Sandaracinus amylolyticus: one gene and its partner. The main gene of each other region encodes a partner of the protein of the gene in region 2 in a complex. Links are inferred from orthologs where the notes say so. Each region holds a gene or a part of one and is shown on either strand. Other genes may lie near its edges.

Evidence for each region. The genes of interacting proteins can lie anywhere in the genome.
Region 1: the proteins of secY (region 2) and secA are in contact, whole or in part, in a crystal structure (PDB 3DIN), measured with the Thermotoga maritima proteins. The link is inferred for Sandaracinus amylolyticus from one-to-one orthologs. Residues at the interface, in WP_004081795.1 of Thermotoga maritima: Glu108, Gly109, Glu110, Glu111, Ala236, Glu237, Arg238, Arg239, Ile240, Thr241, Ile242, Gln243, Tyr244, Ala245, Arg246, Arg247, Val248, Thr249, Gly250, Arg251, Arg252, Val253, Tyr254, Gly256, Ala257, Ser258, Thr259, Tyr260, Leu261, Pro262; in WP_004082002.1 of Thermotoga maritima: Glu261, Ala262, Arg263, Lys300, Ala301, Arg302, Thr303, Ile304, Ile305, Leu323, Tyr324, Asp325, Pro326, Val329, Ser330, Tyr333, Ile336, Lys340, Phe345, Val349, Glu363, Phe364, Tyr374, Ser375, Gly376, Gly377, Glu393, Ile395, Thr482, Ser483.

The regions. Positions count from the first base shown.
Region 1 is NZ_CP011125.1:6,167,760-6,173,848, forward strand. The notes cover bases 2,135-6,089. They hold secA (preprotein translocase subunit SecA), read right to left. Parts: upstream 5,713-6,089; coding sequence 2,335-5,712; downstream 2,135-2,334. Other genes in these bases: DB32_RS26015 (hypothetical protein), read right to left, coding at 5,870-6,089. Also shown: DB32_RS47085 (hypothetical protein), read left to right, coding at 1-834; DB32_RS26005 (CAP domain-containing protein), read left to right, coding at 941-1,924. UniProt on the Escherichia coli protein: Required for protein export, interacts with the SecYEG preprotein conducting channel.
Region 2 is NZ_CP011125.1:9,049,693-9,056,886, forward strand. What follows is about bases 1,331-4,255. They hold secY (preprotein translocase subunit SecY), read right to left. Parts: upstream 3,495-4,255; coding sequence 2,166-3,494; downstream 1,331-2,165. Other genes in these bases: DB32_RS50355 (translation initiation factor IF-1), read right to left, coding at 1,331-1,491; DB32_RS38110 (adenylate kinase), read right to left, coding at 1,505-2,152; rplO (50S ribosomal protein L15), read right to left, coding at 3,590-4,141; rpmD (50S ribosomal protein L30), read right to left, coding at 4,134-4,255. Outside these bases: rpsD (30S ribosomal protein S4), read right to left, coding at 1-261; rpsK (30S ribosomal protein S11), read right to left, coding at 279-671; rpsM (30S ribosomal protein S13), read right to left, coding at 727-1,092; rpmJ (50S ribosomal protein L36), read right to left, coding at 1,108-1,221; more of DB32_RS50355, read right to left, coding at 1,279-1,330; more of rpmD, read right to left, coding at 4,256-4,328; rpsE (30S ribosomal protein S5), read right to left, coding at 4,349-4,855; rplR (50S ribosomal protein L18), read right to left, coding at 4,891-5,247; rplF (50S ribosomal protein L6), read right to left, coding at 5,312-5,920; rpsH (30S ribosomal protein S8), read right to left, coding at 5,920-6,312; DB32_RS38150 (type Z 30S ribosomal protein S14), read right to left, coding at 6,331-6,516; rplE (50S ribosomal protein L5), read right to left, coding at 6,535-7,089; rplX (50S ribosomal protein L24), read right to left, coding at 7,189-7,194. UniProt on the Escherichia coli protein: The central subunit of the protein translocation channel SecYEG. Consists of two halves formed by TMs 1-5 and 6-10.

The sequences.
Region 1 (6,089 bases), 2.9 Mb from region 2 along the record:
CGCGCCGCGGACGCGACCCCGGTCCAGAGCGCGAGCGCGTCGAGCTCGGGGATGCGCGCGCAGACCGCGCCGGTGGGCCCGCCGCAGTGGCTCGCGTCGGAGCTGCTGCGCGAGCGGCCGGCGGCCGAGCCGATGGCGTGGACGTCGCGAGGGCTCGCGCTGTTCGCCGGGGCAGGCGTGGTCACGGCGGCGATGACGCTCGCGGCGGGCGAGGCGATCCACCTCGGGATCGCCGGGCTCGGCGCGGCGATCGCGCTCGTCGCGATTGCGCCGCTCCGCTTCGCGATGCGGGCGGGCGCGTTCGCCGTGCTCGCGTCGCTCGGGCTCGTCGTGGCCACGATGGCGCGCAGCAGCCCCGGTGGCGCCGAGGGCCTCGCCGCGATGGGCACGACGCTGCTCGCGGCCGCGCAGCTGCTGCGCTGGCAGAACCGCGCATCGCGGTTCGCGCGCGCGGCGATGGGCGTCGGCGTCGCGGTGAGCGCGTCGTGGCTGATCCTCGACGGCGGGCTCGACGCGATGGTCGTGCACGCCGGGGGCGTCGACGCCTGGCTCGGGCCGGCGATGCGCGCGCTGCTGCTGGTCGTGCTCGCGCTGTCGCTGCTCGCGTTCATCGACGACTCGAGCGACAGCGGGTGCCGCGTGTGGCCGTGGCTCGTGCTCGGGTGGGGCGCGCTCGACGGGATGGTCGCGAGCGCGATCGGGCCGGCGTGGAACGCAGCGGGCGCGGCGACGACGCCGCTCTTCGCGGCGGTCGCGGCCGTGGGCTGGATGCAGGTGTGGGCGACCACGCCGGGCCTCGGCCGCGAGAGCGCGCGCGCGAAGGGCGACGGGTGAGCTCGCCGGAGGGGTTCTCGGAAGACCCCTCCCCGAACGCTCCGCGCGCCGGCTGCGTCTCGGCCGAGAACTGGCGTCGGCGATCCGTGGCGCCGAACATCGGGCGATGCGCGCTGCTCTCGCTTGGGTGATCGTCGCGGTGCTCGCGGCTCCTGGCCTCGCTCGCGCCCAGCGCTGCGAGGACGACGTGCTCGCCGAGGCGGCCGCGGCGGTGCTCATGCACGGCGGGGATCCGACGGGCGCCGAGCTGCTCGCGGCGGCGCGCCACGCGGGCTCCGACGCGCCGACCGTGCACGCGCTCGCGATCCACGACGGCGACGAGGGCCGCATCGGGCCGTGGCTGGAGCGGCTCGGCGAGCGGCTGCGCGCGCCCGTCGTCTGCGGCGAGGCGCGTCGGGACGAGCGCTGGCTCGTGATCGCCGCGCCGCGCGCGGGCCGGCTCGTCGACGAGGGGAACGAGCGCTTCCGGATCGAGCTCGGCCCGGGGTTCGCCGATCCGATGGTGTTCGTCGAAGATCCGCACGGGAACGTCGAGCGTGTGGAGCCCTTCGAGGGACGCGCCGACGTGCCCTCGGATCTCGAGCGCCCGGTGCGGGTGCAGCTCGTCGCGCGCGGGCCCGACGGACCGCGGCCGGTCGCGGAGCGGCGCATCGGCGGCGACGAGGACCCCGCGCGCCGCACGTCGGCCGACGACGAGCCGCTCGACGCGCGCATCGAGGCGCTCCGCTCGCAAGCGCACGTCTCGCCGCTGCGGCCGCATCGCGTGCTCGCGTCGGTCGCGCAAGCGCACGCCGACGCCGTGTGTCGCGTGGGACGCGCGGCCCACGAGCTCGAGCCGGGCCGCGACCCCCGCGCGCGAGCCCGCGAGCGAGGGATCGAAGCGCGCCACGTCGGCGAGGTGATCGCGCGCGGCGCGGACGTGGCGGGCGCGTTCCTCGCGCTGACGCGCAGCCCCTCGCACCGCAGCGCGCTGGTCGACCGCCGGTTCACCGACGCGGGCGCGGGCATCGCGACCGACGACGCCGGGCGTGCCTGCGTCGTGGTGGTCCTCGCCGCCTGGCCGCGCCTGGTCGTGGGCGCGAGCCGCTGAGCGCGCTGGCGAGCGCGCCATCTTGTCACGAAGATGCACCCGTCAGCGCTGACGGACGCCTCTTCGAGCCCCGAAGATCCACCCGTCAGAGCGGACGGATGGGTCATCGCAATGCGACGAGGCACCCGTCCGAGCTGACGGATGGCCCATCGAGCCGCATGGAGGCACCCGCCACCGCGGACGGGTGCACCTTCGAGAGTCGAAGAGGCACCCGTCCGAGCTGACGGATGCCTCTTCGCAACGCGACGATGCCCCCGTCAGAGCTGACGGGGGCATCGTGGGGTCGCAATCGCCAGTCTCCCCGCGCTGGCGCACGGTGCGTCGCTGCGCGACGCCCGAGCCGTCGGCGCTGACGGGCGCCTCGCGTCGAAGCGAGGCCCGGGCGGGCAGCGCGGACGAGTGCCGCGCGATCAGCCCTGGGCTTCGTCGACGCTCTTGGCCTCGGGGGCGACGGAGTCGAGCGCGGGCTCGCTCTGCTGGTCCGTGCGCATGTGGCAGTTCTTGTACTTCTTGCCGCTGCCGCAGTAGCAGGGGTCGTTGCGGCCGACCTTCGGCTTGTCGCGGCGCACCGTCTCGACCTTCGGCGCTGCCGCCGCCGCCGCCTGCTGCGCCGGCACGATCGTGCGACCACCACGCGCCGCCGCTGCCGGCACACCCGCCGCCGCCGCACGCGCGCCGCCGCGCGCCGCGCCGATCCCGCTCGAGCTCGCCACCGGCTGCGTGCCGGGCCCCGCGTTCGTGGTCGCCGCAGCGATGTGCTGCTGCATGATGCGCTGCTGCTGCGCCTCGACCTCGCGGCGGCGCTGCTCCTCGAGGCGCCGCACGTCCTCCTCGCGCATGACCTGGATGCGGAACATCGAGAACGCGACCTGCGCCTTGATGCTCTCGGTCATGCCCACGAAGAGGTCGTAGCCCTCCTTCTTGTACTCCTTCTTCGGATCGCGCTGGCCGTAGCCGCGCAGGCCGATGCCGTCGCGCAGCTGGTCCATGTTCGTCAGGTGGTCGAGCCACTGACGGTCGATCTCGCGGAGGTAGAAGTTGCGGAACGCCGCGAGCAGGTTCTCGGGGCCGATCTCCTTCTCCTTCTTGAGGAGCACGGCCTCGCCGTCCTTGTAGAGACGCTCCGCCAGGTCCTCGACGTCGTGGAACTTCTCGACCGCGCCGGCCTTGAGCCCGAACGTCTCCTCGTACGACTTGCGCAGCCCGTCGAAGTCCCAGTCCTCCGCGTGCTTGTTCGGCGGGCAGGTGCGCTCGACGAGCTTGCCCACGATGTCGTCGACGAGGTCGAGCATGCGCTCGCGCTGCTCGCTCAGCGACATGCCGACTTCCTTCTCGATCGTCTCGAGCACGAGCTTCGGCTTCTTCGCGATCTTCTCGATGTGAACGCGGCAGCCGAAGACGTCGTAGATGTTCCGCTCGAGCGCCTGCCAGCGCACCTCGTCGAGGTCGGCGACGTTCGCGGCGAGCGCGGTCTCCTGCCACGCGCGCATCGACTCCTGCCACTCGCGCGCTGCCACGTCGTACGCACGCACGACGTCGTTGAACGCGCTCAGCTGCTCGGGCGTCGCGTTGCGCGGCGGAGGCTGGGGACGCGCCGGGGGCTGCGGCGGGATCGCCTTCGCGCCGTGCACCTTCACCATGCGCTCGAGCGTCGGCTTCGCGCGCTTGCGGAGCTCCTCGTCGATCTCCTTGACGATGGGCTCGGGCTTCACGCCCTTCTTGATCTCGTCCTCGGTCGGGACGGTGCGGTACTGACCTTCGAGGACCTGACGGCGCAGCGCGTAGATGCTCTTGCGCTGCTGGTTCATCACGTCGTCGTACTCGAGGAGGTTCTTGCGGATGTCGAAGTTCCGCTCCTCGACCTTCTTCTGCGCGTTGGCGACGGCGTTCGTCACCCACTTGTGCTCGATCGGGACGCCCTCCTCCATCCCGAGCGTCGTCATCATCGCCTGGATGCGCTCACCGGCGAAGATGCGCATGAGGTCGTCTTCGAGGCTCAGGTAGAAGCGGCTGGCGCCGGGATCGCCCTGACGGCCCGCACGACCGCGCAGCTGGTTGTCGATGCGGCGCGACTCGTGGCGCTCGGTGCCGACGATCTGGAGGCCACCCGCGGCGAGCACCTCTTTGCGCTCCTGCGCGCACTCGGCCTCGAGCCGCGTCTGCTCTTCCTTCACCGCGGCCTCGAAGAGCTCGCGGCTCTGGAGCAGCTCGACGTTCCCCTCGGCGTTCGCGCGATCCATCACGCGGTACTTCGCGAGCATCTCGGGGTTGCCGCCCAGCAAGATGTCGGTGCCGCGGCCGGCCATGTTCGTCGCGATGGTGATGGCGCCCTTCCGGCCCGCCTGCGCGACGACGTACGCCTCGCGCTCGTGCTGCTTCGCGTTCAGCACGTTGTGGGGGATCTCGGCCTTCGCGAGCATGCGGTGGAGCGCTTCGCTCTTCTCGACGCTCGTGGTGCCGACGAGCACCGGCTGGCCCGCCTTGTGGCACTCGACGATGTCCTCGTAGACCGCCTTGAACTTCTCGCGCTCGGTCTTGAAGACGAGGTCGTCCTGATCGCTTCGCTGGATCGGCTTGTTCGTCGGGATGACGGTGACGTCCAGCTTGTAGATCTTGTGGAACTCCTCGGCCTCGGTGTCGGCGGTGCCGGTCATGCCGGCGATCTTCTTGTAGAGGCGGAAGTAGTTCTGGAACGAGATGGTCGCGAGCGTCCGGTTCTCGGCCTGGATCGGCACGCCCTCCTTCGCCTCGACCGCCTGGTGCAGGCCGTCGGACCAGCGGCGTCCCGCGAGCACGCGTCCCGTGAACTCGTCGACGATCACGACCTTCTGATCGGCCGTGACCATGTAGTGCTGGTCGCGCTTGTAGAGCGTGTGCGCGATGAGCGACTTGTTCAGGATGTGCAGCGTCTCGAGGTTGACCGGATCGAAGAGGTTCTCGCTCTTCATGATCCCGGCCTCGACGAGCAGCTGCTGCGCGCGCTCGATGCCTTCCTCGGTGAACGTCGCGTTGTGGAACTTCTCGTCGACGACGTAGTGCTCGTCCTTGCGGAGGCGCGGCATGATGCGCGCGATACGCAGGTACTTGTCGCTCGCGACCTCGCCCTGCCCGCTGATGATCAGCGGCGTGCGCGCCTCGTCCACGAGGATGGAGTCGACCTCGTCGACGATCGCGAAGTTCAGCTCGCGCTGCGCGTAGTCGTAGATGCTGAACTTCATGTTGTCGCGCAGATAGTCGAAGCCGAACTCGTTGTTCTGGCCGTACGTGATGTCTGCGCGATACGCGTTCTTCTTCGCCTGATCGCTCTGCGAAGGAATGACGACGCCGTACGACAGGCCGAGCCAGTTGTAGAGGCGGCCCATCCACTCGGCGTCGCGCTTGGCGAGGTAGTCGTTGACCGTGACGACGTGGACGCCCTTGCCCGAGAGCGCGTTGAGGTAGCAAGGAAGCGTCGCGACCAGCGTCTTGCCTTCGCCGGTCTTCATCTCGGCGATCTTGCCGTCGTGCAGGACCATGCCGCCGATCAGCTGCACGTCGTAGTGACGCATCCCGAGGACGCGGCGGCCCGCTTCACGCGCGGTCGCGAACGCTTCGAACAGGACGTCGTCGAGGGTCGCGCCGTTGTCGAGCTTCTGCTTGAGCTCGGCGGTCCTGGCCTTCAGCTGCGCGTCCGAGAGCTTCTTGATCTCCGGCTCGAGCGCGTTGATCGCGGCCACGCGCGGCTGGATCTTGCGGATCTGCCGCTCGTGGTTGGTGCCGAAGAGCTTCTTGAGGATGTCCTGCAGCATTCGAGAGAGGCCTCGGGCGCGGAGGGAAGAGGCGGTAGTGGGCGACTGCGGCGCCGAGAAGGCGGCGCGCAGCCTCGCCGAGAAGACAGGCGGGGCAGACTAAGGCGGCGATCGTGGGGGCGCAACGCGGGGAACCCCCGTGCTATTCGGGCGGATCTCAGCCCGTGACGAGCGCCGCGCGAGCGAGGATCAGCGCCGCGCCCGCGAGCAGCGCGACGGCGACCGCGCCCACGATCGCGATGACCGCGAGGGTGGTGCGGGCGCGCGCGCGGACGCTCCGCGCCTCGGGGTCGCCCGCCTCGTGCATGACGTCCCGCGCCTCGGCCGCGGCGAAGAGGCCACGTCTCAGGAGCGACATCGCGAGCACCGCGATGCCG
Region 2 (7,194 bases):
CACGCCCTTGCCCGCGTCCGCCGACGCGAAGTACTTGCGGAACTGGCGCTCGAGCACGCCGTAGATACGACGCACCTTCTGCTTCTCGCGAAGGCGGATGCCGTACTCGGTCGCCTTCGAACGACGCTGGCCGTGCTGGCCGGGCGGGTACGGACGGCGATCGAACGCGCACTTGTCGGTGTAGCAGCGGTCGCCCTTGAGGAAGAGCTTCTCCCCCTCGCGACGGCAGAGCTTGCAGGACGGGCCGGTGTAGCGAGCCATCTCTCAGTTCCTCTACTTCAGACGCGGCGACGCTTGGGCGGGCGGCAGCCGTTGTGCGGGATCGGGGTCACGTCACGGATGAGCGTCACGCGCATGCCGGCCATCTGGAACGCGCGGAGGGCCGACTCGCGGCCCGCGCCCGGGCCCTTCACGAAGATCGCGACGGTCGTCATGCCGTGGTCCTGCGCCTTGCGAGCCGCGTCTTCGGCGGCGAGCTGCGCCGCGAACGGCGTGCTCTTGCGCGAGCCCTTGAAGCCACGCGCGCCCGCGCTGCTCCACGCCACCACGTTCCCCGCGAGGTCCGTGACGGTGACGATCGTGTTGTTGAAGGTCGACTGCACGTGCGCGATGCCCGTGCCGATGTTCTTCTTGACCTTCTTCTTGCCCTTGGCTGCCTTCGGCTTCGCCATCTCTCAGATACTCCGGTGAGGTGATCCCCGTCGCTCGCTCGAGGCTCTTCCGAGCTCAGCGACGGACGGCGCTGCCGCGACGCGGGCCCTTGCGGGTGCGCGCATTCGTGTGGGTGCGCTGGCCGCGCACGGGAAGGCCACGACGATGACGCAGCCCGCGATAGCACCCGAGGTCCATCAGGCGCTTGATGTTGATGGCGATCTCGCGGCGGAGATCACCCTCGACCTTGAACTGCGTGTCGAGGAGATCGCGGATCTTCTTGACGTCGTTCTCGTCGAGATCGTCCGCCTTCTTCGTCTCGGGAATCCCGGCCTTCTCGCAGATCTGCTTCGCGATCGCGGGACCGATCCCGTAGATGTACTGGAGAGCGATGACGGTGTGCTTGCGACCAGGAAGGTCGACGCCGGCGATGCGTGCCATGACTCGATTCCTCTTTCAGCCCTGACGCTGCTTGTGGCGCGGGTTCTCGCAGATCACGCGCACGGTCCCCTTGCGGCGGACGACCTTGCACTTCTCGCAGATCTTCTTGACGCTCGGACGGACCTTCATCGCAGCCTCGCTCTTACTTCCAACTCTCTACGGGAGAAAACTTCCGACTGAGAATCCTCAGTCACCGGCGCGAGCAGTGATGCGCGCACGGCTGGTGTCCGCGGGGGACACTTCGATCATCACGCGGTCGCCTCGGAGCAGCTTCACGATCGAGTGCCGACTCCGAATCGGCAGGGATGCGACGAAGCGACGACCATCTTCGCTGCGCACCGCGTACAGACCTCGAGGCAGCTCGTCTTCGACCACTGCTTCGAGAACCGTGCCCTTCATACGAAGGGCGAGCTCACTTCCCGAGGATCGACTCGATCCTGCGGGTCACGTCTTCCACCGCGCCGGTCCCGTCGACCTTCGCGACGATCCCCTTGTCCCCATAGTGGGCGAGGATCGGGAGCGTGTTCTCGAGGTACACCGCGTTGCGCGTGCGCACCTTTTCCTCGCGGTCATCGTCGCGTTGGACGATGCGATCGCTGCCGCAATTGCCACAGCGGCCCGTCGAGGGGGGCGGATTATAGCTCACGTGGTAGACCTGTCCACAGGCCTCACACGATCGCCTGCCGCTAATTCGATCCACGATCGCCTCGGTCGGCACCTCGAGCGCGATCACCTTCTCGATTCGACGGCCCATCTCCGCGAGCATCGCGTCGAGGGCCTTCGCCTGATCGACCGTACGCGGGTAGCCGTCGAAGATCGCGCCACCCTTCGCGTCGGCCTGCACCAGGCGGTTGCGCAGGAGCTCGATCACCAGCGAGTCGGGCACGAGCAGGCCCTGCGTCATGTACTCGTCGAACTTCTTGCCGAGCGCGGAGCCGCTCTTGCGCTCCGCACGCATCATGTCGCCCGTCGAGATCTGCGGGATCCCGAGCCGATCGACGAGGAACTTGCTCTGCGTGCCCTTCCCCGCCCCCGGGGGCCCGAACAGGATGAGATCCACGTCTAGCCCCCCTTCAGGCCGTGCGGCGACCACGGATGCGCGGACCACGCGGACCGGTGAGGCCCTCGTAGTGGCGCGTGATGAGGTGCGACTCGATCTGCTGCACGGTGTCGAGCGCGACGCCGACGACGATCATCACCGACGTGCCGCCGAAGAAGAACGGCACGTGGAACGAGTCCTGGAGCACCTGCGGGACCACGCAGACGAGCGCGACGTAGATCGCACCGCCGACCGTGATGCGGGTGAGCACGCGGTCGATGTACTCGGCCGTCGCCTTGCCCGGGCGAACCTTCGGGATGAAGGCGTTCTGCTTCTTGAGGTTGTCCGCGACCTCGACCGGCTGGAACGTGACCGCCGTGTAGAAGAACGCGAAGAACACGATCATCACGACGTAGAGCAGGTTGAACAGGAACGACCCCGGCTGGATGTAGTCGTTCACCGTCTCCATGCCCGGGATGATCCCGACGAGCTGCTGCGGGAACATCAGGAGCGACGACGCGAAGATCGGCGCGATCACACCGCTCGAGTTCACGCGGAGCGGCAAGTGCGAGGTCTGGCCGCCGTAGAGCTTCCGACCGACGAGCCGCTTCGCGTAGTGGATCGGAATGCGGCGCTGGCCACGCTCGAAGAACGTGATCACCGCGATCACGAGCAGCACGATGGCCGCGACCATCAGCAGCGAGACCGGCTGGATCTGACCGATCTGGACCTGCTCCATCGTCTGCACGCCGGCGCGCGGAAGGTCCGCGACGATGCCCGCGAAGATGATGAGCGAGATGCCGTTGCCGATGCCGCGCTCGGTGATCTGCTCGCCGAGCCACATGATGAACGCGGTGCCGGTCGTCAGCGCGATCACCGTCAGGAACACGAAGCCCCAGCCCGGATCGCGAACGACGTCGCCGACCGTCGAGAAGCCCGTGCCCGCGCCACCCGCGTTCAGGCCCTGGAAGTAGTTCGCCCAGAAGATGCCCTGGACGACCGAGATCACGACGGTGCCGTACCGCGTGTACTGGTTGATCTTCCGCTGGCCCGCCTCGCCTTCCTTGCGCAGCTCGCCGAGCTGCGGGACGACGATCGTCATCAGCTGGAGCACGATGCTCGCCGTGACGTAGGGCATGATGCCCAGCGAGAAGATCGACGCCTGCTCGAGCGCGCCGCCCGAGAACAGGTTGAACATCCCGAGGAAGCCGCCCTGCTGGCCGATGTACTCGCGGAGCACGTTCCGGTCGATGCCGGGAATCGTGACGAAGATCCCGATGCGATAGACCGCGATCATCCCCAGCGTGAAGAGGATGCGGCGGCGGAGCTCGGGGATCTTGGCGATGTTCGCGAAGGCGCTCATGCGAGTGGAATCGGTGCTCGGAGTGACGCGAGCCCGCGAAGATCGCGGGCTCGGTTCACCGTGGGGCTGCTGTCTCCCTCAACCGCGACCGGAGGTCAAGCCTTTGCAGCGGCCTTCGGCTTCTTGCCCTTCGCGGGCTTGTTCTTGTGCCGCACGACCGGAGCGACCTTCTTCTCGATCGTCTCGATCGAGCCGCCGGCCTTCTCGATCTTCTCCTTCGCCGAGGCGCTGAACGCGTCCGCCTTGACGACGAGCTTCTTCGAGAGCTCACCCGTGCCGAGAATCTTCACGCCGTCCCAGCGGCCCTTCACCAAGCCGCGTGCGCGGAGCGCCGCCTCGTCGACCGTCGCGCCAGCCTCGAACGCGTCGAGCGACTTGACGTTCACCGGGGCGAGGTCGCGCGGGAACAGCGAGTTGAAGCCGACCTTCGGGAGGCGGCGGTTGAGCGGCATCTGGCCGCCCTCGAAGTGCAGCTTGTGGATGTTGCCGGGCTGACGGGCCTTCTGACCCTTCTGACCGCGGCCCGCGGTCTTGCCCAGGCCCGATCCGGGACCACGGCCGACGCGCAGCTTCTTCGTGACCGCACCCTTCGGGGCGCGCAGGCGCGAGAGGATCGGCACCTCTGCGCTGATCTTCTCGTCAGCCATCGATCTCCTCCACCGACACGAGGTGGATCACCTTCTTGATCGCACCGCGGAACGCGGGCGTGTTCGCCACGACGACCTCGGTGTGCGGGCCGCGGAGACCGAGACCCTTGAGCGTGCGGCGCATGGCCTCCGTGCGGCCGATGCCGCTGCGGAGCTGCTTCACCTTGAGCTTCGGCTTGATCGCCATGATGCGCTCTCCCTCTGAGCTCAGACGCGGATCTCGTCCGCGGCCTTGCCGCGACGGCGCGCGACGTCGTCGATCGACTCGAGCGAACGGAGCGCGTCCATCGTCGCGTGGACGACGTTGTGCGGGTTCGAGGTGCCGACGATCTTGCAGAGCACGTCGTGCACGCCCGCCGCCTCGAGCACCGGGCGCATCGCGCCGCCGGCGATCACGCCGGTACCGGGGCTCGCCGGGTTCAGCAGCACGCGGCCCGCGCCAGCGTGACCGAACACGCGGTGCGGGATCGAGCCACCGACCAGCGGGATGCGGATCAGGTTCTTCTTCGCGCGGTCGGTGCCCTTGCGGATCGCGTCCGGCACCTCGTTCGCCTTGCCGAGGCCCACGCCGACGTGGCCCTTGCCGTCGCCGACGACGACCAGCGCGCTGAAGCTGAAGCGGCGGCCGCCCTTCACGACCTTCGCGACGCGGTTGATGTGGATCACCCGCTCCTTGAGGTCCTCGAGGCTCTCGGGATCGATGATGGCGCTCATGTGACTTCCGTTCTCTCAGTCAGTCCGGACGCGGCTCAGAAGTCGAGCCCCGCCTCGCGCGCCGCGTCGGCGAGAGCCTTCACGCGACCGTGGTAGATGTAGCCGTTGCGGTCGAACACGACCTTCGCGATGCCCTTGTCCTTGCAGACCTTCGCGATCGCCTGGCCGACGACCTTCGCGACGTCGCTCTTGTTCTTCTCGCCGAGCTCGCCGCGCACATCCTTGCTGAGCGTCGAGACCGCCGCGAGCGTCTTGCCCTGCGAGTCGTCGATCACCTGCACGTAGATGTGCTTCGCGCTGCGGAACACGGTCAGACGCGGGCGCTCGGTGTCGCCACTGACGTTCTTGCGAATGCGCTTCTTGCGCTTCGCGCGCTGCTCGTCCAATGCCATCTTCGATTCCTTTCGTGACTCCGCGGGGGGCGGCTTCGTACGCCCCCTCCGTCACGCGTTCAGATCACTTCTTGCCGCCCTTGCCGCCAGCCTTACCGGCCTTCTCGCGGACCTTCTCGTCGACGTACCGCACGCCCTTGCCCTTGTAGGGCTCCGGCGGGCGGAACGAGCGGATGCGCGCAGCCGTCTGGCCGAGCAGCTCCTTGTCGTGCGACTCGAGGTGCAGGCGCGGCTTCTTGGTGCCGCCGACGTCGAGCACTTCGACCTTCGCCTTGATCCCATCGGGAAGGCGGAAGAACACCGGGTGCGAAAGGCCGAGGTTCAGGGTCAGATCCTGGCCCTTCACTTCCGCCTTGTACCCGGTGCCGATCAGGTCGAGCGAGCGCGTGTAGCCCTTGCTCACGCCCTCGACGATGTTCTTGATCAGCGCGCGCGTGAGGCCCTGGTACTGGGCGAACGCGGTCGTGTCACCCGACGAGCGCGGCGCGAGGACGAGGGTGTTGCCCTCCTTCTTCACGTCGACCACCGCCGGGAGCTCGCGCTCCATCGAGCCCTTCGGGCCCTTCGCGACCAGCTTGCCGCCCTTGACGTCGATCTGGACGCCCGCGGGAAGCTCCACCGGGCGCTTGCCGACGCGCGAGACGCGAACGGTCTGCTGCTCCGCCGTCGCCATCACCACACCTCGCAGAGGATCTCGCCGCCGACGCGCTTCTCGCGCGCCGAGCGGTCGGTCATCACGCCCTGCGACGTCGACAGGATCGCGACCCCGGTCCCGTTCTGGACCTTCGGGATCTCGTCGTGTCCGACGTACACACGGCGGCCCGGGCGCGACGCCCGGCGGATGCCCGCGATCGCACTGTGGCGATCACGGCCGTGGTACTTGAGCTGGATCGAGATCGTGCGCGCGCCCTCGTCCACCGAGAAGCCCAGCACGAACCCTTCGTCACGGAGGATCTCCGCGACGTGCACCTTCAGCTTCGACAGCGGCACGTCCGTCCGCTCGTGCCGCGCGAGCGACGCGTTGCGGATGCGAGCGAGCATGTCGGCGATCGGATCGGTCATCATGACGACGCTACTCCCTGATCACCACGAGCTCTTCGTCACGCCCGGGATGTCGCCCGCGAGGGCGTACTTCCGCAGGCAAACGCGGCAGAGCTCGAACTTCCGATAGACCGCCCGGGGGCGACCGCACACCTTGCACCGGTTGCGGTAACGCACCTGGAACTTGGGCGTCTTCTCCATCTTCGCGAACGCGCGGGCGCTGGCCATTCTCGATCTCCTCAGGACTTACTTGCGGAAGGGCATCCCGAGCTCGCGGAGGAGCGCGCGTCCCTGTTCGTCGGTGCGGGCGGTGGTCACGAAGGTGACGTTCATGCCCTTGATCTTCTCGATCTTGTCGTAGTCGATCTCGGGGAAGATGATCTGCTCGCGCACGCCCAGCGTGTAGTTCCCGCGGCCGTCGAACGCCTTCGGGCTCACGCCCTTGAAGTCGCGCACGCGCGGAAGACCGAGGTTCACGAGCCGGTCGAGGAACTCCCACATGCGCTGCTTGCGCAGGGTGACCATCGCACCGATCGGCGCGTTCTCGCGCAGCTTGAAGCTCGCGATCGACTTCTTCGCGCGGGTCACGACCGGCTTCTGGCCGGTGATCGTGCCGAGCTCCTCGACCGCCGACTCGATGATCTTCTGGTTCTGGACGGCCTCGCCCAGACCCATGTTGACCACGATCTTCTGCAGCCGGGGAACCTCCATGATGTTCCCGAGCTGGAGTTCCTTCTGGAGCGCCGGGACGACGTTCTCCCGGTAGTGCTTCTCGAGACGCGCGAGCTGCTGATCCGCCATTTCCGATTCACCTCACCCGACCTTCGAGCGCTCTCTTCCGCGCGCTCGATGTCGAGTCTCCACTCGATATCTGACTCTGCTGCTGCGCAGCAGAGAAGCTCAGTC